One region of the Streptomyces sp. NPDC051217 genome, then DNA from elsewhere that is predicted to be linked to it. Evidence: riboswitches for the same ligand, from Rfam matches in the RefSeq annotation. Region 1 holds a riboswitch; each other region holds the start of a gene.
The links. A riboswitch is a leader RNA that binds a small molecule or an ion and turns the genes downstream of it on or off. The one in region 1 is predicted to bind cyclic di-AMP.
Positions count from the first base shown of each region.

Region 2: linked by a shared signal. The riboswitch ahead of ACIBBB_RS02880 (LysM peptidoglycan-binding domain-containing M23 family metallopeptidase) and the one ahead of ACIBBB_RS27965 (M23 family metallopeptidase) in region 1 are both predicted to bind cyclic di-AMP.
Region 3: linked by a shared signal. The riboswitch ahead of ACIBBB_RS00025 (transglycosylase SLT domain-containing protein) and the one ahead of ACIBBB_RS27965 (M23 family metallopeptidase) in region 1 are both predicted to bind cyclic di-AMP.
Region 4: linked by a shared signal. The riboswitch ahead of ACIBBB_RS19265 (NlpC/P60 family protein) and the one ahead of ACIBBB_RS27965 (M23 family metallopeptidase) in region 1 are both predicted to bind cyclic di-AMP.

Region 1 covers NZ_JBITEV010000014.1:181,480-187,095, forward strand. The annotation lists gene ACIBBB_RS27960 (M16 family metallopeptidase) at 1-1,361, shown strand, start outside; cyclic di-AMP (ydaO/yuaA leader) riboswitch at 1,576-1,743, shown strand; gene ACIBBB_RS27965 (M23 family metallopeptidase) at 1,756-2,559, shown strand; gene ACIBBB_RS27970 (HPr family phosphocarrier protein) at 2,642-2,923, opposite strand; gene ACIBBB_RS27975 (GNAT family N-acetyltransferase) at 3,058-5,616, shown strand, end outside.
Region 2 covers NZ_JBITEV010000001.1:625,468-631,083, reverse strand. The annotation lists gene ACIBBB_RS02895 (STM4012 family radical SAM protein) at 1-287, shown strand, start outside; gene ACIBBB_RS02890 (STM4011 family radical SAM protein) at 295-1,149, shown strand; gene ACIBBB_RS02885 (SGNH/GDSL hydrolase family protein) at 1,169-1,969, opposite strand; gene ACIBBB_RS02880 (LysM peptidoglycan-binding domain-containing M23 family metallopeptidase) at 2,139-3,080, opposite strand; cyclic di-AMP (ydaO/yuaA leader) riboswitch at 3,085-3,249, opposite strand; gene ACIBBB_RS02875 (tyrosine-protein phosphatase) at 3,656-4,456, shown strand; gene ACIBBB_RS02870 (DUF6126 family protein) at 4,478-4,648, opposite strand; gene ACIBBB_RS02865 (helix-turn-helix domain-containing protein) at 4,718-5,359, opposite strand; gene ACIBBB_RS02860 (aspartate aminotransferase family protein) at 5,438-5,616, opposite strand, start outside.
Region 3 covers NZ_JBITEV010000001.1:2,101-7,716, reverse strand. The annotation lists gene ACIBBB_RS00045 (YeeE/YedE family protein) at 1-1, shown strand, start outside; gene ACIBBB_RS00040 (alpha/beta fold hydrolase) at 34-879, shown strand; partial or broken gene ACIBBB_RS00035 (ArsR/SmtB family transcription factor) at 917-1,232, shown strand; gene ACIBBB_RS00030 (SRPBCC family protein) at 1,229-2,191, shown strand; gene ACIBBB_RS00025 (transglycosylase SLT domain-containing protein) at 2,459-3,202, opposite strand; cyclic di-AMP (ydaO/yuaA leader) riboswitch at 3,207-3,399, opposite strand; gene ACIBBB_RS00020 (ketosynthase chain-length factor) at 3,892-5,106, opposite strand; gene ACIBBB_RS00015 (beta-ketoacyl-[acyl-carrier-protein] synthase family protein) at 5,103-5,616, opposite strand, start outside.
Region 4 covers NZ_JBITEV010000008.1:44,176-49,791, reverse strand. The annotation lists gene ACIBBB_RS19275 (NlpC/P60 family protein) at 1-467, opposite strand, end outside; gene ACIBBB_RS19270 (hypothetical protein) at 698-1,801, opposite strand; gene ACIBBB_RS19265 (NlpC/P60 family protein) at 1,929-3,095, opposite strand; cyclic di-AMP (ydaO/yuaA leader) riboswitch at 3,094-3,256, opposite strand; gene ACIBBB_RS19260 (ATP-dependent DNA helicase) at 3,449-5,616, shown strand, end outside.

The DNA.
Region 1 (5,616 bases):
TCCACCCGCGGCCGACGGCCGGAGAGGCCAGGCCCTGGGCGTTCCCCGCGCCCGAGCGCGGCGCGCTGCCCAACGGCCTGACGGTGCTGCGCTGTCACCGTCCCGGCCAGCAGGTGGTGGCGGTCGAGATCTCCCTCGCCGCCCCGCTGGAGGCCGAGCCCGAGGGCCTGGACGGCGTGGCCACGATCATGGCCCGCGCTCTGTCCGAGGGCACCGACAAGCACACCGCCGAGGAGTTCGCCGCCGAGCTGGAGCGCTGCGGCGCCACGCTCGACGCGCATGCCGACCACCCCGGTGTCCGGGTCTCCCTGGAGGTCCCGGTCTCCCGGCTGCCCAAGGCGCTCGGCCTGCTCGCGGACGCCCTGCGCGCGCCGCTGTTCTCGGAGAGCGAGGTCGGCCGGCTCGTCACGAACAGGCTGGACGAGATCCCGCACGAGCAGGCCAACCCGGCCCGCCGCGCGGCGAAGCAGCTCTCCAAGGAGCTGTTCCCGGAGGCCTCGCGCATGTCGCGTCCGCGCCAGGGCACCGAGGAGACCGTCGGACGCATCGACGCCAAGGGCGTCCGCGCCTTCTACGAAGCGCATGTCCGTCCCGCCACCGCCACCGCGGTGATCGTCGGCGACCTCACCGGTGTCGACGTCGACGCCCTGCTCGCCGAGACCCTCGGCGACTGGACGGGCGACACCTCCGAGCCGCGCCCCGTGCCGCCGGTGACCGCCGACGACACCGGCCGTGTGGTGATCGTGGACCGGCCCGGAGCCGTACAGACCCAGCTCCTGATCGGCCGCGTCGGCCCCGACCGGCACGACCGCGTCTGGCCGGCGCAGGTGCTCGGCACGTACTGCCTGGGCGGCACGCTCACCTCTCGGCTCGACCGGGTGCTGCGCGAGGAGAAGGGCTACACGTACGGCGTGCGGGCCTTCGCGCAGGTGCTGCGCTCCGACCCGGACGGCACGGGCGCCTCCATGCTCGCCATCAGCGGCTCCGTCGACACCGAGTCGACCGGGCCCGCGCTGGACGACCTGTGGAAGGTTCTGCGTACGCTCGCGGCCGAGGGCCTGACGGACGCCGAGCGTGAGACGGCCGTGCAGAATCTGGTCGGGGTCGCCCCGCTGAAGTACGAGACGGCCGCGTCCGTCGCGGACACGCTCGCCGACCAGGTCGAGCAGCACCTCCCCGACGACTTCCAGGCGCGGCTGTACGCGCGCCTGGCGGAGACCGGCACGGTCGAGGCGACGGCCGCCGTCGTCAGCGCCTTCCCGGGCGACCGGCTGGTCACCGTGCTCGTCGGGGACGCCTCGGTGATCCGGGAGCCTGTGGAGGCCCTGGGCATCGGCGAGGTGAAGGTCGTCGCCGGCTGAGGCCGACGACGTCCACTCCTCGGATCATCACGGACAAAGGGAACCCCGGTGACGAACCAGTCGCCGGGGTTTCCCCGTATGTCCGTATTCATGGGTGGGTTGCCTGAATGCCCTGTGGCGTGCGCTACAAAAGGGGCTGTCCGTTTGGTGATTGAAAGATGAACGCTTAGCGTCGGTCCGGATGTTCGTCAGAGCCCGCCGCGTCCGCGGCACCGGACAGCCATCGCCGAGTCCCCGTCAGGCGCGAGCCTGGGGAGCCGGGGACCCAATCGATGTCCCTGGGGTGAATCGGGGGCCTTCGCGCGATCCGCGGAGGAGCCCGTAGGAGACCTTCCTGCTCCGAACCCGTCAGCTAACCCGGTAGGCGAGAAGGAAGGAAAGGACCAGCCACTTCATGGCGTTCACCCGTGCCCCCGGGAAGCACCGTGCCCCGAACCGAATGACGCGCCGACGCGCGAACTTCGCCGGGGTCGCGTCCCTCACCGCGGCCGGTGTCATCGGCACCCTCGCATCCCCGGCGCTCGCCGCCGACGCGGAGGCGACCCTCGCCCAGGAGGCCGCCCCGGCGGCCCCGGCCCGCGCCCTCGTCATCGACGACTCGCTCGCCGCGACGATCGACGCCCAGGCCGACGCCCAGGAGGCGGCGGCCGAGAAGGCCGCGGAAGCGAAGGCGGAGGCGAAGGCCGCCGCCCGCGCCAAGGCCGAGGCGAAGCGCAGGGCGGAGGCTCGCGCCAAGGAACTCCGCGCGGCCAAGGAGCGCGCGGCACGGGCCGCGGAGCGCGAGCGCCTGGGCTCCTACCGGCTCCCGGTGGCCGGATCCTCGGTCACCACCGGCTACCGGACCGGCGGCGCGCTCTGGTCCTCCGGCAGCCACTCCGGCGTCGACTTCCGCGCCGCGTCCGGCACTTCGGTCGTGGCCGTCGGCGCGGGCACCGTGGTCGAGGCCGGCTGGGGCGGCGCGTACGGGAACAACATCGTCATCCGCATGAACGACGGCACGTACACCCAGTACGGACACCTCTCGTCGATCGGCGTCTCGATCGGCCGGAGCGTGGCCTCCGGAGAGCCGATCGGCCTCTCGGGCTCGACCGGCAACTCCACCGGCCCGCACCTGCACTTCGAGGCGCGGACGACGGCGGAGTACGGCTCCGACATCGACCCGGTGGCGTACCTGCGCCTCCACGGCGTGGACGTCTAGGGCCTGTCCCGTAACCCATGGCGAAGGCCCCGGCGTCCTGCCGGGGCCTTCGCCGTACGTGCCGGATGCGCGCGCTCGCGGCTCAGACGGTCTCGGGCAGCTCGTCCAGGCCCTCGGCCACCAGCTTCGCCAGCCGGTCCAGCGCGGCCTCCGCGCCGTCCACGTCGGAGAACAGGACGATCTCGTCGCCGCCCTGCGCGCCCAGCCCCAGCACGGCGAGCATCGACGCCGCGTTGACCGGGCTTCCGTCGGCCTTGGCGATCGTCACCGGAACGCCGGAAGCCGTGGCGGCCCGGACGAAGATGGAGGCGGGACGGGCGTGCAGGCCCTCGGCCCAGCCGACATTGACGCGGCGCTCAGCCATGGTGTTGCCCTTCAAGTTCACAGTTGTTGTCTAGACCAGTGTCTCATGTGCCCCGGAACGGGCCGGTGCGGCACCCCCAGCCTGCCCCGGCCGGGTAACCGCCGCTACCGATGTGCGCGCCGTAGGCTCTCCCCATGACGCCGCCGTCGCAGCACGCGTACCCCGCTCACTGGGAAGCAGACGTGGTGCTGCGCGACGGGGGCACCGCCCGCGTCCGGCCCATCACCACCGACGACGCCGAGCGGCTGGTCAACTTCTACGAGCAGGTCTCCGACGAGTCGAAGTACTACCGCTTCTTCGCGCCCTACCCCCGGCTCTCCGACAAGGACGTCTACCGGTTCACCCACCACGACTACGTGGACCGGGTGGGCCTCGCGGTGACCGTCGGCGGCGAGTTCGTCGCCACCGTCCGCTACGACCGCGTCGACAGCCGGGGCATGCCCGCGTCGGCCCCCGACGATGAGGCGGAGGTCGCCTTCCTCGTCCAGGACGCGCACCAGGGGCGCGGGATCGCCTCCGCGCTCCTCGAACACATCGCCGCGGTGGCGCGCGAGCGCGGGATCCGGCGCTTCGCGGCGGAGGTGCTGCCCGCCAACAGCAAGATGATCAAGGTGTTCCGGGACGCCGGGTTCACCCAGAAACGCAGCTTCGAGGACGGCGCGGTACGGCTCGTCCTCGACCTCGAACCCACCGCCGAGTCCCTCGCCGTCCAGCGCGGCCGCGAGCAGCGCGCCGAGGCGCGCTCCGTGCAGCGGCTCCTCGGCCCGTCGTCGGTGGCCGTCGTCGGCGCCGGACGCGCGCCGGGCGGCGTCGGGCGAGCCGTGCTGCGCAACCTCCTCGACGGCGGTTTCACGGGTCGTACGTACGCGGTGAACCTGGCTCTGCCCCCGGAACTCACCGAGCTCGACGGCGTCCCGGCCGTACGCTCCCTCGCGGAGATCGAGGAGCCCGTCGACCTCGTGGTCGTCGCCGTCCCCGCCGAGCGGGTGCCCGAGGTCGTCGCCGACTGCGGTGAACACGGCGTGCAGGGCCTGGTCGTCCTGTCCGCCGGTTACGCCGAGAGCGGGCCCGCGGGGCTGGAGCGGCAGCGCGAACTGGTGCGGCAGGCGCGTTCGTACGGGATGCGGGTCATCGGGCCCAACGCGTTCGGGGTCATCAACACCTCGCCGCCCGTCCGGCTGAACGCCTCGCTCGCGCCGGAGCCGCCCGGCCGGGGGCGGATCGGGCTCTTCACACAGTCCGGCGCGATCGGCATCGCGCTGCTCGCCGGGCTGGTCCGGCGCGGCGCGGGCCTGTCCACCTTCATCTCGGCGGGCAACCGCGCGGACGTCTCGGGCAACGACTTCCTCCAGTACTGGCACGACGACCCGGACACCGACGTCGTACTGCTGTATCTCGAAACGATCGGCAACCCACGGAAGTTCACACGGCTGGCCAGGCGTACGGGGGCGGTGAAGCCGGTCGTCGTCGCGAAGGGCGCGCGGCACAGCGGCAGCGCGCCGCCGGGGCACGCCGTGCCGGTCGGCACCATCCCGGACGCGACGGTCTCGGCGCTGCTCAGCCAGGCGGGGGTGATCCGCGTGGACACCGTCACGGAGCTGGTGGACGCGGGTGTCCTGCTCGCGTCCCAGCCCCTGCCGGCGGGACCGCACGTGGCGATCCTCGGCAACTCCGAGTCGCTCGGGCTCCTCACGTACGACGCCTGCCTGACGGAGGGTCTTCGCCCACTGCCCCCGCTCGACCTCACCACGTCCGCCCGCCCGGAGGACTTCCGTACGGCCCTGGCCTCGGCACTGGCGGACCCGGGCTGCGACGCGGTCGTCGTCACGGCGATCCCCTGGGTCGGGGAGAGCGGCGCGAGGGAGTCGGGCGACGGCGAGGTCCTGGCGACGGCGCTGCGCGAGGCGGCCTCGACGTCGCCGGCGAAGCCGGTGGCCGTGGTCCATGTGGAGATCGGCGGCCTGGCGGAGGCGCTCTCGGCGGCCAGCACGACGGCCCCGCGCCCCGGACCGATGCCGGGGCCGGGGCCGGGGCCGGGCGCAACGCCGCCGCCCGTGGCGGAACGGGCCCGACCCACCCGTGCGCCGGAGGATGCCCCGGCAGCCCGGCCGGTGTCGCTGCCCGGCACCGTTGCCGAGCCGCCCCGTCCGTCGGCCACCGGCGACGATTCCACGCCCGGACGCCGTGATGACGTGGCCGGAGACCGGGGGGAGGGGCGTGGCGAGGGCCCCGGGGGCGCGACCCCGGCGGCGGACGCCACTCCAGGCCCGGCGGGCCCGGCAGCCCGGCCGGTCTCCGTACCCGGCGCCGTGGCCGAGCCGCCCCCCACACCGGTCACCGCCCCCGGCCGGATCCCCGCCTATCCGGCCGCCGAGCGTGCCGTGCGCGCGCTCAGCCAGGCCTTCACCTACGGGCAGTGGCGACGGGGGACCGCCGAACCCGGCAAGGTGCCCGAGTACGACGACATCGACGAGAGCGGCGCCGCCGGCCTCATCGTCCGGGCCCTCGGCGACGCCCCCGCCGACCCGCACGGGACATGCCTCGGCGACGACGACACCCGGGAACTGCTCGGGCGGTACGGGATCGCCGTACGGCCCACCCTCCCCGCGCCCGGACCCGACGACGCCGTCGAGGCCGCCGCGCGCCTCGGCTATCCCGTCGCGCTCAAGACCACCGCGCCGCGTCTGCGCCAC
Region 2 (5,616 bases), on a different contig from region 1:
GCCGCGCCGTCGACACGGACGAGGCACGCCGCCGCCATCTCCTCCAGTCGCTGCTCCAGGCGGAGGGCATGGAGCTGGAGGAGTACCGCGCGCGGTTCGGCAGCCGTCCCGGCGACGACTTCCCCACCGAGCTGGACCGCTTCGCCGACCTCGGCTGGCTCGACACGGACGCCGGGCCCGGCCTCCTCCGGCTCACGCCCGAAGGGCTCGCCCACTCGGACGCCCTGGGCCCGGCCCTGTTCTCCCCCGCCGTCCGGGCCGCGATGGCCGCCTACGAACCGAAGTGAGGCACCCGTGGACCTGACGATCCTCTACCGGGGCCCGCTCGCCTCCTGCGACTACGACTGTCCCTACTGCCCGTTCGCCAAGCGCCGCGACAGCCCCGACCAGTTGCGCGCGGACCGGGCGGCGCTGACACGCTTCACGACGTGGGTGGCCGAACAGACCGATGACCGCTTGTCGGTCCTCTTCACCCCGTGGGGCGAGGGCCTCACCCGCTCCTGGTACCGGCGGGCCCTCACCGACCTCTCGCACCTCCCGCACGTGGCCCGGGTCGCGATCCAGACGAACCTCAGCTGCCGCACGGACTGGCTGAAGGCCGCCGACCCGGCCAAGCTGGCGCTCTGGTGCACGTACCACCCCGGCCAGACGCCGTACGACCGTTTCCTCACCAAGTGCGGCGAGCTGGGCGCCGCGGGCATCCGCTTCAGCGTCGGCATCGTCGGCTTCCCCGACCACCTCGACCAGGCCCGCCGCCTCCGCGCCGACCTCCCCGGCCAGGTCTACCTGTGGGTCAACGCGGCGGAGGGCCGCACCTACTCGGACCCGGAGGCCACCGACTGGACCTCGATCGACCCCCTGTTCCCGTTCAGCCGCCACCCCCACCACTCGGCCGGCCTCCCGTGCCGCACGGGCGAATCAGTGATCTCGGTCGACGGCGAAGGCACGGTTCGCCGCTGCCACTTCGTCCCGGCGGAACTGGGCAACCTCTACGACGGCTCCTACCGTCGGGCCCTCAAACCCCGCGCGTGCCCACTCGCCACCTGCGACTGCCACATCGGGTACGTCCACCTGGAGACACTGCCGCTGTACGACGTCTTCGCGGGCGGCGTCCTGGAACGCGTACCGGTGAGCCCGGTGGCGCGCTGAACTCCGCGTCCCGGTCGGCTCAGTGACGTACCAGCGGCAGCAGGTCCGGGCGTTTGGCGACCGTGTGGTCGCCGGAGGATTCACCGCGGAGGCGGCGGCCGATCCAGGGGACCAGGTATTCGCGTGCCCACTGGATGTCGTCGCGGCGCACCTCCAGTGCGCCGCGTGGCGGCAGGGGCGGCCACGGCTGGTCGGGGTCGGCGGGGGTGTCGAGGCCGAGGACCTGGGCCGCGCGCAGGGCCACGCGGGTGTGGCCCTCCGGTGACAGGTGCAGCCGGTCGCCGTCCCAAGCGCGCCTGTCCTGGACCGACTTGAGGGACCACAGGTCCAGGACCGGGCAGTCGTAGCGGTCGGCGATGGAGCGGACGTGGGCGGTGAACGTGGCTATCTTGCCGCGCAGATGGCGCAGCACCGGGACGCCCCGGGTGTCGAACCCGGTGGGGACCATGACCGTGCCGACCGCGCTCGTCAGGTCGGCCAGCGCCCGTTCGAAACGTTCGGCGACGTCGTCCGGGTCGGTGCCGGGCCGGATGATGTCGTTGCCGCCGGCGCAGAACGTGATCAGATCCGGGGCGAGTTCCTTGGCGCGCGGGATCTGCTCGGCCACGATCTGGTCCAGCAGCCGTCCCCGTACGGCGAGGTTGGCGTACCGGAGCGATCGGTCCGGTGTCCGGTCGGCGAGCAGTACCGCGAGCCGGTCCGCCCAGCCGACATGAATTCCGCCCGGTCCGGGGTCGCCGACGCCCTCGGTGAAACTGTCACCGATGGCCGCGTAAGACCCGAAGGCACCTCTGGTTTTTGATCCCGAATCGTCAGCCACAGCGAAACATCATTCACCCGGGTATCCGACCTACGCGACCGTAAGAAGGTGGTGACCCCGGTGAGAAACGCCACCGGTCAAAATTCGTTCAACCGGGAATAGCGGAAAGGCCGTCGGCCGGCACCCTCGGGTGCCGGCCGACGGCCGGTTGCGCGTGGGACCGAACGGCTCAGATGGAAACGCCGTGCTCGCGCAGGTACGCCAGCGGGTCGACGTCGGAGCCGTAGCTCGGACCGGTGCGGATCTCGAAGTGCAGGTGCGGACCGGTGGAATTGCCGGTGGAACCGGAGAGGCCGATCTGGTCGCCGCCGGCGACCCGCTGACCCGCCGAGACGGACAGCGAGGAGAGGTGGCCGTACTGCGAGTACTGGCCGTCGTCGTGCTTGATGACGACCTCGTTGCCGTACGACCCGGCCCAGCCGGCCGAGACGACGGTGCCGGGGCCGACCGACTTGACGGTGGTGCCCGACGCGGCCGCGAAGTCCACGCCGGTGTGGTAGCCGCTGGCCCAGCTGCCGCCGGCCGCGCGGTACGGGGTCGTGACGGCCGCACCGTCGACGGGCGCGGTGTAGCCGGAGTCCGCGCTCTGCGCCGCGGGCTCGTTCGCCGTGGTGTCGGCCTGCGGGGCGGGCTCGGCCGGTGCGGGCTTCGCGGGGGCGGTCTTCTTCGGGGCAGCCTTCTTCGGGGTGGCCTCCGCCTTGCCCTCGGAGGACGCCTTGGCCTTGGCGCCGATGGTGAGCTTCAGGCCCGGGTGGATCAGCGACGGGTTGTCACCGACGGCCTCGCGGTTGTCCGCGTAGAGCTTCTGCCAGCCACCGCTGACCTTCTGCGTCTCGGCGATCTTGGCGAGGTAGTCCCCCGCGGTGACCGAGTACGTCTTCACGGTCTTGGCGGTCGCGGCCTGCTGGGCCGTCTGCGCGACAGCGGCGGTGTGCGCGGCGGACACGGCGCGCTCGGGAGCCACCGACGGTGCGGCGGTCTGCTCGGCGGCGTGGGCGCCCGTGGCACCGATGAGCGGAATTGCGATGGCGGCGCCACCCGTTCCGGCGGCGACGAATCCGCGGGTGATCGGGTTGGTCCTCGGACGACGGTGCTTACCCTTTCCGGGCATGGCGAATTCCTCTCCGGCGCCTACGAGGTGAGCTGTCGGGTTCGGGCTGGAGATGCCCGGTCGCGCCGTGACGCGACTTCACCCCAAGCCGTCCGGATCTCCGGACCGGCGTACTACCTGGGTCCCCCGCTCCTGCCACACGTTGATGAGTGCTGGGTGGATGCGGATTCCGAACGGCGGCAGGATTCGGCGATCCGCTCGGATTGCGGTGACGGTAAGCCGCGCGGGCCGACGGGTACAAGCCGCTGTTTCTCCTCCGTAATCCACGCTCGAATATCGACATCCGCGGGCGGTCACCCTGCGTGGATTACGGATCTTCGAATTCCGTGCGACGTCCCAATTCCCTTCGCGGGCGCGGCCACACACCGTCACGGATATGATCCTGCTCACCAGCCGCAGCCCATCCACCACCATCTCACCCGCGACCGGGGCACCTTATGCCCAATCACTCAATCCAGACAGAAGCCCTATTCGCAAGGCGCTTTCAGGGGGAACCGATGTCGTAAAGTCGGAGCGCGACAGCGTCGGCGGCGAGCGCCGACCGCACACGCGGAGGAGCGCACGTGACGCACGAGGTGCCGCAGCAGGTCCCGCCGGGCGAGCCCGATCTCGCCGGGGTACGCAACTTCCGCGACGTGGGAGGCCTGCCGACCGCCGACGGGCGGCGCGTACGGTACGGACGGCTCTACCGCAGCGGCCACCTCGCGCACGCCACCGCCGAGGACGCGGCGTTCCTGACGTCGCTGGGGCTGCACACCATCTTCGACTTCCGCAACGCGGCCGACCAGAAGCTCGACGGTCTGGACGTCGAGCTCGTCGGCGTACGCAATGTGAACATCCCGCTCACCGACCCGGCCGACGGCACCGAGTTCTGGAAGATGGTCCGCGACGGCGACCTCGACCAGCTGCGCTCGATCCTCGCCGACGGCAAGGGCGTGGCCCGGATGTCCGCTTCGTACCGTTCGATCATTCTGGACCGCACCTCCGAGCACCGGCGCGTGCTGCACGCCCTGGCCGAGGAGAGCCTGCCCGCCCTGATGCACTGCGCGGCGGGCAAGGACAGGGCCGGTCTCTCGATCGCGGTGTCGCTGCTCGCCGTGGGCGTGGAGCGGGAGGCGATCGAGGCGGACTATCTGAAGTCGAACGATCCGCACCGCAGATACCGCGTACGCCGCAGCGATCCGACGCCCGGCGGGACCTCGCCGGAGGTGCTGGAGCTGCTGGCCCCGCTCTTCGACGCGCGCGCCGTCTACCTCGAAACGGCGTTCACGACGATGGAGGAGACGTGGGGCACCGTCGACCGCTATCTCACGGACGGCCTCGGGCTGACGGACGAGACGCGCGAGCGGCTGCGGACGCGCCTCGTCGAGGACTAGGGGACTGGAGGACTACAGGACCTAGCGACCCCCGGCGCCCGCCTCGAAGAGCAGGTAGAGGAAGCCGGCCAGGACATGGCCGGCGATGAGGTAGACGAAGAGCCGGATGGCGAGACCGCGCGGGAAGCTGCGTTCCTCGTCCATGACGGACTTGGCGGGCTCCTCGCGTGATGGCTCCTGAACGGCGTCCACTCGGTTGTCGGACACGGTGATGGCCTCTCTGGTCGGGGGCGGAGCTGACGGCATGTCAGTGCCGCTCGTTCAGCGGCGGTGGGCCCCGCCGGGCAGGCACAGCTCGCCGACGGGACTGGTCAGCAGGGTGTGCACGAACAGCAGCTCGACGCCGGCGGGACCGGCCGCCGCGAGGCGGTGCGGGGTCATCGAGTCGAAGTGGGCACTGTCGCCCGGGTCGAGCACATGGACGGTGTCGCCGAGGCTCAGCCGCAGCCGCCCCTCCAGGACATGGATCCACTCCTCCCCCGGGTGGACCCGGACGAGCTCGCCCTGCGCGCCGTGGGGCACCGTCACCCGCAGCGGCTGCATCGCCCGGCCGGACGAGCTGCCCGCCTGGCGATAGGTCCAGCCGTCCGCCTCCACGGGCTCCGCCCGCGCCGCGCGGATGACGGGGTCCCGCTCGGGCGGCTCCTCGCCGAGCAGCTCGGAGACCGTCGTACCGTAGACGCGCGCCAGACCGAGCAGCATCGGCAGCGAGGGCTGGCGCCGCCCGGTCTCCAGACGGGAGAGGTGGGCCGGGGAGAGCCCGGCCCGTGCGGCGGCGGCCTCAAGGGTGAGGCCCCGGCCGCGTCGGAGCTCGCGCAGTCGGGGTGCGACATCAGGCAGAATCTCTGTCGTGGCGTCGGTCGGGCCGGTCGCCTGTTCAGGAGCGGTGGCGGGGTCGTTCATACACCCATTGCGCCAGGAATTATCCTCTGAGGCAAATTTCTTACCTCAGAGGCAAACCGCATGGACCACGCCACGTGCTCACCGGTTGGCGATCGCCTGCTTCACCAGCGTCCTGCCGAAGTCCCACATCAGCCCGCCGCCCGTGTGCGCGTCGTCCATCACGGCCGTGAAGGCCGTCACGAAGCGATCGACCTCCCGCTCCCCGATGGTCAGCGGCGGAATCAGCTTGATCACTTCCAGATGGTCCCCGGAGACCT
Region 3 (5,616 bases), on a different contig from region 1:
AGCCGGGCGGGCCGTGCGCCGTAAGCTGGGACGGTGGTCATCGAACAGGACGTGAAGCTGAGCGACGGGCGCACCCTGCGGACGTACGACAGCGGTGAGGGTGTCGACGGGCGCGGGCCGACCGTCGTCTGGCACCACGGCTCGCCCCAGACCGGCGCCCCGCTGGAGCCGCTGCTCACCGCAGCCGCGGCACGCGGCGTCCGGCTGGTGTCGTACGGCCGTCCCAGCTACGGAGGTTCGAGCCCGCAGCCGGGCCGGAACGTGGCCGCCGCGGCGGACGACGTGGCCCGGATCGCCGACGCGCTCGGTGTCGGGCCGTTCGCGGTGATGGGGGCGTCCGGTGGCGGGCCGCACGCGCTGGCGTGCGCCGCGCTGCTGCCGGACCGGGTGACGGGAGCCGTCTGCCTCGCGGGCCTCGCGCCGTACACGGAGGGCTTCGACTGGTACGCGGGGATGGTGTCGCCCGGCGGTCTGCGGGCCGCCGCCGACGGGCGCGAGGCGCGCGAACTGTACGCGGCGACGGACGAGTTCGACCCCGCGAGCTTCACCTCCGCCGACTTCGCCGCGCTGGAGGGCGCGTGGACGTCGCTGGGCGCCGACGCGGTGAAGGCGGGCCGGGCCGGGCCGGACGGACTGATCGACGACGACGTGGCCTTCGCGACCGCGTGGGGCTTCGACCTGGCGGAGGTGACCGCGCCCGTACTGCTCGTGCAGGGCAGCCTCGACCGGGTCGTACCGTCCACGCACGCCGGGTGGATGCTCGCCGGGCTCCCCCGGGCGGAGCTGTGGGTACGGCCCGAGGACGGGCACGTCTCGGTCCTCGACACGTGTCCGGCGGCGATGGACTGGCTGATGGCGCTGGGCACACCCCTTACATAGCCTTGCGGTTATATAATCGGGTGGGTATGGTCGGTGTATGCCCATACCGTTCGACGTGCTCGCGGAGCCGAGCAGGCGCAAGATCCTCGATCTCCTCCTGGAGCGCCCGCATCTGGTCGGTGAGCTGACCGACCGGCTCGGACTGAGCCAGCCCGGGACGTCCAAGCATCTGCGGGTGCTGAGGGACGCGGGGCTGGTGCGGGTCCGGCAGGACGCCCAGCGCCGGTGGTACGAACTCACCCCGGAGCCGCTGGCAGAACTCGACGCCTGGCTCGCGCACTACCGGCATCTGTGGACCGTCTCTCGACGCGCTCGAACGGCATCTCGACGCGATGGAGGACGACTCCTCATGACTCCGCACACCGACGGTCCGCACGATTCCGGCGGTCCCGAGGGCCCCGAGGGCCCCGAGGGCCCCGCCTCGCCCGACGATCAAGGCTTCTCCTCCTCCCTCTCCGGCACCGGCGACGGGCGGACCGCGCTGCGCATGGAGCGACGGCTCGCGCATCCGCCGCAGCGGGTCTGGGACGCGATCACGCAGCCCGCGCACCTCGCGCGGTGGTTTCCCTCCGAGGTGAGCGTCGACCTGCGGCCGGGCGGCGAGATCGGCTTCCACTTCCCCGGCGACTCCGGCCCCGGCATGAGCGGGGAGGTCACCGACGCCGACGAGCCGCGCCTCTTCGCCTTCACCTGGGGCGAGGACCATCTGAGCTGGGAGATCACCCCTGACGGGGACGGCTCGCGGCTCCTCCTCGTCCACACCTTCGGCGACCGGTTCGGGGCCGCCAGCTTCGCGTCCGGCTGGCAGATCTGCGTCACCGCGCTGGGGCAGGTGCTGGACGGCGGCCCCGTCGACGTCGAGCAGGACACGCGCGGGGCGCTGCACGAGGCGTATCTGGCCCGGTTCGACGAGCTGACCCGGGGCCGGGTCGAGGAGACCGGGGGCGGCGGGCGACGGGTCCGGTTCGAGCGTCAGCTGGTGCGGCCCGCCGAGACGGTCTGGGACCAACTGACCGGCGGCGCCGAGCCGTTGACGGGTTCACCGGTGCCTCCGGGCTTCACCGCCGACAAGGTCCCGGCGGGCCCGGTCACGGCCGTACGCGCGCCGGAGCTCCTTACGTACTCCTGGCATCCGGAGGGCGAGGTCCGCTGGGAGCTGGGCGCGGGGACGGGGCACGGGCCCCGGCTGGTGCTCACCCAGACCGGGCCGCGCGACTTCGACACGGATGCGGCGCTCGCGGCGTGGCGGGTACGTGTGGAGGAACTGGCGGCGGGGCTGGTGGACGCGCCGGAGGGCGGGGCCCACACGTAGTGGCGTCCGCGTGGGGCCTCGGGTGGCCCGGCTCGACCCGGCGCTGACCGGTCCGCGCCTGGTCGCGGCCGGTGGTAGCGCCGGCTCGGGCGGTGGACGCCGTCCCTTGGGCTGGGCCACGAAGGCTCCGCCCGGATCCCCCGGGCCGACCGGCGGGACCGACCGGGCGGGCGCACTCCGTCAGGTGACGGCGGCTCTCACGCCGAACGCCGGCCGGGCCGCGTGTGCGGCCCGGCCGGCGGCCGGTGAGATGACGGACGCCGCCGATCAGTAGGGACCGTTCACGTTGTCGATCGAGCCGTAACGGTCGGCCGCGTAGTTGCACGCCGCGGTGATGTTGGCGACCGGGTCGTAGCTGTCGGTCGACGTGCCGGGCACGTGGTACGCCTGGAATGTCGGGTCGATGACCTGGAGCAGGCCCTTCGACGGGGTGCCGGCCGCCGCGTTGGAGTCCCAGTTGTTGATGGCCTGGGGGTTGCCCGCGGACTCGCGCATGATGTTGCGGTGGATGCCGTCGTACGAGCCGGGTATGCCGTTCTGCGCCATGACGTCCAGCGCCTCCCGGATCCAGCCGTCGAGGTCGTTGGTGTAGGTCTTGGCGGCGGTCTCGACGGCCTCGGTGGTCTTGCCCGCCGACGCGCTCTCGGTCGAGGCGGTCCCGGCGGCCTTCGGTTTCCCGGCGAGCTTCAGCTTGAGGCCGGGGTGGATGAGCGAGGGGTTGTCGCCGACGGCGGCGCGGTTGGTCTTGTACAGCGCTTCCCAGCCACCGCTCACGGAACGGGCGTGCGCGATCTTGGCCAGCGAGTCACCCTTGACGACGGTGTGGGTCACCTTCTGGACGGCGGTCGAGGCGGCCGGGGCCGACTTGACGTGCTCCGGAGCGGGCGCGGCGCCCGCCGTGGTGGCGGTCACCAGGGGAAGGGCGAGTGCGGCACCGCCCGTGCCGACGGCGATGAGACGGCGGGCGAGCGGGCTGGTGCGGGAACGGCGGTGCTTACCCTGTGCGGGCATGACGAAATCCTCTCCGTCGCCTGCGAGGTGAGCTGTCGGGTTCGGGCGGGAGATGCCCGGCCGCGCTGGGTGCGCGACTTCACCCCAAGCCGGTCCGTTGTGCCGGATCGGCGACTTACCTGGGTCCCCCGCTCCTGCCGTACGTGAGTTGTTGGGTGCGGTTTCCGGACAGCGGCAGGATTCGGCGTTCCGCCCGGAATGACGAGAACGTAAGCGAGAAGGTCCGGGCGAAACAAGTCCTGAATTCACAGCGCCATGCCATCCACGGATCCGGCGCCGGGAAATTCAAATTCCGGCGAGGCTGTACAGGGCTCAACTTTCTTTTGCAGCAGGGGAGGTGGGGTGGGACCGCGAGACACCGAGGCCACCGAAGCTGTGACACACATCACGAGCGTTCGGTGCAACCACCCGAACACAACACCACCCAGAAAGGGACAAGTTATGCGTGACGCACCCATAACAACCCGCACCGCAAAATGGACAAATGATTATTTTTTCTCAACTGGCGCCAAGCGGAAGCACACGGTCCACGACGGGGTGAATTCGCCGCCAACGGCCTTTGTCCGCAACTGAATTCACCGAACTCCGGAGAGCGAATGTCATAGGTGTTCGCTTTCCCGACGGGCCGGCCGTGCCGTATGTCGGCCGCGGGGGACGGGGCACGACGACGACACGGCCGGGGAGCGGATCTAGTCGACGGCGCGTACGACCATCGCGGAGTTGAAGCCGCCCTGGCCCCGCGCCAGCACCAGCGCCGTCCGTACCTCGGCGGTGCGGGGCTGGGACGTGACGAGGTCCAGACCGTGCTCGGGAGCCGGCTCGACGTTGACCGTGGGCGGGATCAGCCCCTCCTCGATGGCCAGCAGCGCCGCCGCGACATCCAGCGGGGCCGCGCCGGAGTAGAGCCGGCCGGTCATCGTCTTGGGCGCGGTGACCGGGACGCCGCGCGGGCCGAAGACCGCGGTGATCGCCTCGGCCTCCGTACGGTCCAGCTCCGGCACGGCCGCCGCGTCGGCGAACACCACGTCGACGTCGCCGGGCTCCACGCCCGCGTCCGCCAGGGCGATTTCGATCGCCTTGCGCTGTCCCGGCTCGCGGTCGCTGCCCGGCCGGGGGTCGATCGTCGCGCCGTACCCGGAGATCTCGCCGTAGATCTTCGCGCCACGGCCACGCGCGGCCACCGCGTCCTCCAGGATGAGGATCGCGCCGCCCTCGCCCGGCACATGCCCCCGCGCGTCGGCATCGAACGGCACGTACGCGCGGGCCGGTTCGTCGCTCGTGCTCAGCCGGCCGCCCGCGATCTGCGCGACCCAGCCCCAGGGGCAGATCGACGCGTCGACGGCGCCGGAGACGACCAGCCGGGTGCCCTTACGGATCTGCCTGCGCGCCTGCGCCATGGCGTCGAGCCCGCCTGCCTGGTCGCTGACGACCACGCCGCTGGGGCCCTTCATACCGTTACGGATGGAGATCTGGCCGCTGTTGACCGCGTAGAACCAGGCGAAGGACTGGTAGGCGCTGACGTGCTGACTGCCCTTGCTCCACAGCTTCTGGAGCTCGTTCTGGCCGAACTCGAAGCCGCCCGACGAACTGGCCGTGATGACGCCCATGTCGAACTCCGGCAGATCCTCCGGCTTCACCCCGGCGTCGGCGAGCGCCCAGTCCGTGGCCACCAGGGCGAGCCTGGTCATGCGGTCGGTCTGGGAGAGCAGCCTGCTCGGCAGATGGTCCTTGGCCGTGAAGCCGGGAACCTCGCCCGCCAGCCGGGACGGGTACTGCGACGGGTCGAAGCGGGTGACGCGGCCGATGCCGCTCCTGCCGCCGCGGATCGCCGACCAGTACTCGCGCACGCCGAGGCCGTTGGGGGCCACCACGCCCAGGCCGGTCACTACCACCGAGGTGGTCATGCGGGGCTCCTCTCGGGTCGGGCCAGCACTATCGCGCTCTGGAATCCACCGAAGCCGCTGCCGACGGAGAGCACCGCATCGGTCAGCTGGTCGCGAGCCGTCACCGGCACATAGTCGAGATCGCACTCGGGGTCCGGTGTCTGAAGGTTCGCGGTGGGCGGCACCACGTTGTGCTCCATCGCGAGGGCGGATGCGGCGATCTCGATCGAGCCGATGGCGCCGAGCGAATGCCCGACCATCGACTTGATGGAGCTCACCGGGGTCCGGTAGGCGTGATCGCCGAGGCTCTTCTTGAACGCGGCGGTCTCGTGCCGGTCGTTCTGCTTCGTACCGGAGCCATGGGCGTTGATGTAGTCGATCTCCGTCGGATTCATCCGGGCCTCGTCGAGCGCGACCCGGATCGCCTCGGCCATCTCCAGGCCGTCGGGGCGCAGACCGGTCATGTGGTACGCGTTGCTGCGCGTGGCGTATCCCGCGATCTCGGCGTAGATGTGCGCCCCTCGCCGCCGC
Region 4 (5,616 bases), on a different contig from region 1:
TGCGCGCGCATTCTGTTGACGGCCTGGGCCTGCTGGAAGCCGGCGCGTTCGGCGAGCGCGGCCCCGCGCAGATATCCCTCGGGGTCGGAGCTGAGGGCGAGCTGTACGGCGGGGTCGAGGCCGCCCGCGCGGTACTGCGCGGCGGCGATCGAACCGAGCGCGTTGCGCGAGACGTTGAGCCGTGCCGTCCGCCGGGTGGCCTCGTCGCGCAGCTTCTCCAGCGAGGCGCTCGCGTCGGCCGCCTTCTCCTTCGCGCCGTTGTACTTCTCGGTGGCGGCCTCCGCCTCGTGGTAGAGCTTGTCGACCTTCGCCTTCACCTGGGCCGAGGTGAGCTGCGGCTCGCCGTGTGCGGCCCCTTCGAGCCCGGTCGCCGTCGCGGCCCCCGCGAGGGCGAGGGTGGCCGCCGTGCGGCCGTACGGCCCGGTGAACGGTCGGGAGCTGAATCGGGGTCGGCGGTGCGCTGCCACGAGGGCGTCCACATCCTCTGTTCCACGCGGGCCCGGACGGCCCGTACGGGAAAGGACGCTAGGCGCGCGGGTCACGGACGCGCGCCGCCATGGCCGCTATTGCCCGCAGGTGGAAGATCGCCGGCGGATTGTGCCCGCTTCTCTTCCGCCCATCAGGTCACTTTCCGGCAGGACCTGACCGATCCCGCGACAACGGCCGCTCATCGGCCACCGACGGCGCTCTCGTCCGCCTACGACCGCGTCGCCTTCCCGCACTCCCCGTCCGCTCTCCCGTCGGTCACCGGCGTGCTGCGGTCGTACGGGTCGACCTCCGGGCCACCGTCCGCGCCGGCGGGCCGCTCGTCGGCGTACAGGGGGACGAGGTAACCGGTGGGGGCGCCGCAGCCTCCGTTGGTCGTGTGGACCTTGTACGAAACGAGGGAGAAGGTTCCCCGCTCGGTGATCACCTTCGCGGGATCGTCCCAGTTCAGCACCGTCTCGCGGCGCACGATCGTGCGCGCGACCTCATCACCGCCCCCGTCCGCCGCCGCCCGCGTGACCGGGTAGACGTACGTGACATCGGCCGTCACCTGGAGGGCGCCGCGCTCGCCCTCCCGGTAGCTGATCCGCCCCCGTGTCTTGACGACATCCCCGACGACGCGGGTGTGCGCCTCGTCGAACCGGCTGAAGAGCATCACCGGGTCGTTCTCCTCGCCCGGCGCGCGGAACGCGGTCGCCAGGAAGTCCTGGACGTCCTTCTGATGCGGGTTGATGAGCGCGATCGCCTTCGCCGGGTGCGCGCCCAGCAGCACCGCCGGATCCAGACTGGAAGCGGCGAGGAAGTCACGGCTCCGGTCGAGCGCGTCCTTCACCTGCCCCTTGCTCATCCACCCGGTCGCCCTGGCCGCGGGCACCGTGATCCCGGCCGTCCCGCTCTCCCAGCGCACGGCGGGCGAGCCCTTGAACGGTTCGTCGAGCGTGGGCAGCCGGGCCGGCTCGATGGGCGGTGCCTGGTCCGGGCGTTCCGACTCCGCGGCGAGTGGTCCTCCGGCCCCGGCGTCATCGCCGAACCACCCGGTGACCCGCCCCGGATCCAGGGCCACGGCCAGCAGCGCGACCGAGGCCAGCAGCCCCACGAGGTACCGGACCTTCGGCCGCCTCGGCCGCCGGGCGGGCGTGTGCGTACGCCATCCCTCCGGGGGCGCGGGCTCCTCCCGCAGCCGCCGTGCCACGAGCCGGGCGCGTGCGGAAGCCTCTTTGGGAGCGTCGGGCACGCCGTCCGCGGACTCCCGCAGGAACCGCTCCCACTCCTCGTCGGAAACGGACGAACCGCCTTGATCCCCACCCGTGTTCATGCCGGACTCCTTCTTTCACCGGCGCGGTGTCTGGACCACCGCGACGGCCCCTCCCCAGGGACATCTGTCGCATGATCGCACGGAGATTCTCAGAAAGTCCTGTCGGGGCAGCCGCCCCCGGAGGGGCTCAGGCCGGGCGCACACTGCCGTAGATCGGCATGTAGTAGATCGACTCCTCGCGGACGTTCGCGCCCGGCTTCGGCGCGTGGATCATCTTGCCGTCGCCCTGGTAGATGCCGACGTGGCTGATGTCGTCGTAGAAGAACACCAGGTCGCCGGGGAGCAGGTCCGCCGTGGCGACGCGCTTGCCGACCTTCACCTGGTCCCAGGTCGTACGCGGCAGCTGCACGCCCGCCTCCTTCCAGGCGGCGGCCGTCAGCCCCGAGCAGTCGTACGAGCTGGGACCGGTGGCGCCCCACACGTACGGCTTGCCGATCTGGGCGCGGGCGAAGGCGAGGACCTTCTCGGCCTTGGCCGCGTACGTACCGTCCGTGGCGCCCGAACCGGTGTCGGTCCCCGAGCCCGTGCCGCCGGTCGCGGGCTGCTCCTCCTGCCGCGCCTCCTCCTGGCGCTTGCGCTCCGCGGCCTCCTCCTTGGCCTTCGCCTCGGCCTTGCGGCGCGCCTCCTGCTCCTTCTCCCGCTCCAGGGCGGCGAGCCGCGCCTTCTCCTGCGCCGTCAGCTCCGAGAGCAGCGACCGCGCCGCCGCGAGCTTGTTCTGGACCTTCTGCTTGCCCACCTTGAGCGAGGCCTGCGACTCCGTCAGCGTCTCCAGGCTCTTCGTCGCCTTGGCGCGCTGCTTGGACGCGGACCGCTGCTCCTTCTGGAAGTCCTCGACGGCCCCCTGCTGGCGCTCGGTCAGCCGGTCCATCAGCTGGGTCTGCTCGAAGTACGACTCGGGGCTGTCGGCGAACATCAGGGCGGCCGTGGGACCGACGGCGCCCGCGCGGTACTGCGCGGCGGCATACGTACCGAGGGCGCGCCGCGCCTCGTTCACCTTGTCGGCGCTCTTGGCGACCTCGTCAAGGACCCGGTCGACCGACTTGCGCTGGGTGTCCGTCGCTTCCTTCGCCTTGTTGTACTGCTGCGTCGCCGTACCGGCCTGCCGGTACAGGTCGTCGACCTTCTTCTGCACCTCTTCCACCGAGGGCTTGGGGTCGGCCGGCGCGGCGGTGGCGCTCTGCGTCGAGAGCAGCGTGACCGAGGCGAGGGCGGCTGTCGTGAAACCGACGGCGGGGGTGTTCGCGCGTATTCCGGTGCGGGTGCGCGCTTTGCGATGCGATGCCAAGGCCGGCATCTCCTTCCGTGGACCGCCTACCGGGTTAGCTGTCGGGTTCGGGCGGAACGGAAGGCTGCCCTACGGGCCTGGGAAAACGGCCCGATTCACCCCGGTGGAACGTGGTGGGTCCCCGGTTCCGAACTCCCCTCGGGGAAGCCCGGATTCGGCGGAGGCCGTCCGCTCGGCGCTGATCACCGATGGAGTACGGAACGCCTCGGCGAGCACGCTAGCCAATGCGTGGTGCCGCTGTGAAGGTTGATGGTCGATATGCCCGATACATTTCCGTGACCTTTCACATAAACGCCCGTCGGCGCCCCCACCGCGCCATGTGGCGGTCCGCTGTCAGTGCGGCACCCTAGACTCAGGAAGCGATGAGCAGCCTCTTTGACGACAGCTTCCTGGCGGACCTCCAGCCCTCGGCCGAGGAGCCCCCGCCGCCGCCCGAGGACACCGCTCCGGAACAGGTGCCCGACGATCTCTTCGGAGGGAAGTTCGACGTGCCCCCGCCCAGGGATCCGCACCATCGCGACGGCGCTCCGCGCACCGTCGTGGACCCGGCGGCGCTGCTCGAAGGGCTGAACGAGGAGCAGCGCGCCGCCGTCGTGCACACCGGATCGCCGCTGCTCATCGTGGCCGGCGCGGGCTCGGGCAAGACCCGGGTGCTGACCCACCGGATCGCGCATCTGCTGGGGACGCGCCGGGTGCATCCGGGCGAAATACTGGCGATCACGTTCACCAACAAGGCCGCCGGCGAGATGAAGGAGCGCGTCGAGCAGCTCGTCGGCCCGCGTGCGGCCGCCATGTGGGTGATGACGTTCCACAGTGCCTGCGTGCGGATCCTGCGCCGTGAGTCGAAGCGGCTCGGCTTCACGTCGTCGTTCTCGATCTACGACGCGGCCGACTCCAAGCGGCTCATGGCCCTGGTCTGCCGTGATCTCGATCTCGACCCCAAGCGGCACCCCCCGAAGTCCTTCAGCGCCAAGATCTCGAATCTGAAGAACGAGCTGATCGACGAGGAGACCTTCGCCGGTCAGGCCGGTGACCCGTTCGAGAAGACGCTGGCCGAGGCGTACCGGATGTACCAGGCGCGGCTGCGCGAGGCCAACGCGCTGGACTTCGACGACATCATCATGACGACGGTCCATCTGCTCCAGGCGTTCCCGGAAGTCGCCGAGTACTACCGCCGCCGCTTCCGCCATGTCCTGGTGGACGAGTACCAGGACACCAACCACGCGCAGTACACCCTGGTGCGTGAGCTGGTCGGCCCCTCGGGCGAGGGGCACGACCCGGCGGAGCTGTGCGTCGTCGGTGACGCGGACCAGTCCATCTACGCGTTCCGCGGTGCCACGATCCGTAACATCCTCCAGTTCGAGGAGGACTACCCGGACGCGACGACGATCCTGCTGGAGCAGAACTACCGCTCCACGCAGACGATCCTCAGCGCGGCCAACGCGGTCATCGAGCGCAACGAGAGCCGGCGGCCCAAGAGTCTCTGGACGAACGCCGGAGCGGGCGCCCTGATCACGGGGTACGTGGCGGACACCGAGCACGACGAGGCGCAGTTCGTCGCCGACGAGATCGACCGCATGACGGACGCGTCGGAGGCCAAGGCGGGCGACGTCGCCGTCTTCTACCGGACGAACGCGCAGTCACGTGTGTTCGAAGAGATCTTCATCCGCGTCGGCCTCCCGTACAAGGTCGTCGGCGGTGTGCGCTTCTACGAGCGCAAGGAGGTCCGCGATGTGCTGGCCTATCTGCGTGTGCTCGCCAACCCCGAGGACAGCGTCCCGCTGCGCCGGATCCTGAACGTGCCCAAGCGCGGCATCGGCGACCGCGCGGAGGCGATGATCGACGCGCTCTCGGCGCGGGAGAAGATCTCCTTCGCGCAGGCGCTGCGCCGGGTCGACGAGGCGTACGGCATGGCGGCCCGTTCGTCGAACGCCGTGAAGCGCTTCAACACGCTGATGGAGGAGTTGCGTACGGTCGTCGAGTCCGGCGCCGGTCCGGCGACGGTCCTGGAGGCCGTGCTCGAACGGACCGGCTATCTCGCGGAGTTGCAGGCGTCGACCGACCCGCAGGACGAGACGCGGATCGAGAACTTGCAGGAACTGGCCGCCGTGGCGCTGGAGTTCGAGCAGGAGCGGGCCCAGGCGGCGGGGGCGGACACGACGGCGCCTGCTGCGGACACCCCTGCTGCGGACACCCCTGCCGCGGACACCCCTGCCGCGGACGCGCCCGCTCCGGACGCGCCCGCCGCGGCGGCGTCCGGCACGCTCGCCGAGTTCCTGGAGCGGGTCGCCCTCGTCGCCGACTCCGACCAGATCCCCGACGAGGACGAGGAAGGCTCCGGTGTCATCACTCTGATGACGCTGCACACGGCGAAGGGGCTCGAATTCCCTGTCGTCTTCCTGACGGGCCTGGAGGACGGCGTCTTCCCGCACATGCGCGCGCTCGGCCAGGCGAAGGAGCTGGAGGAGGAGCGCAGGCTGGCGTACGTCGGCATCACGCGTGCCCGGGAGCGGCTCTATCTGACCCGGTC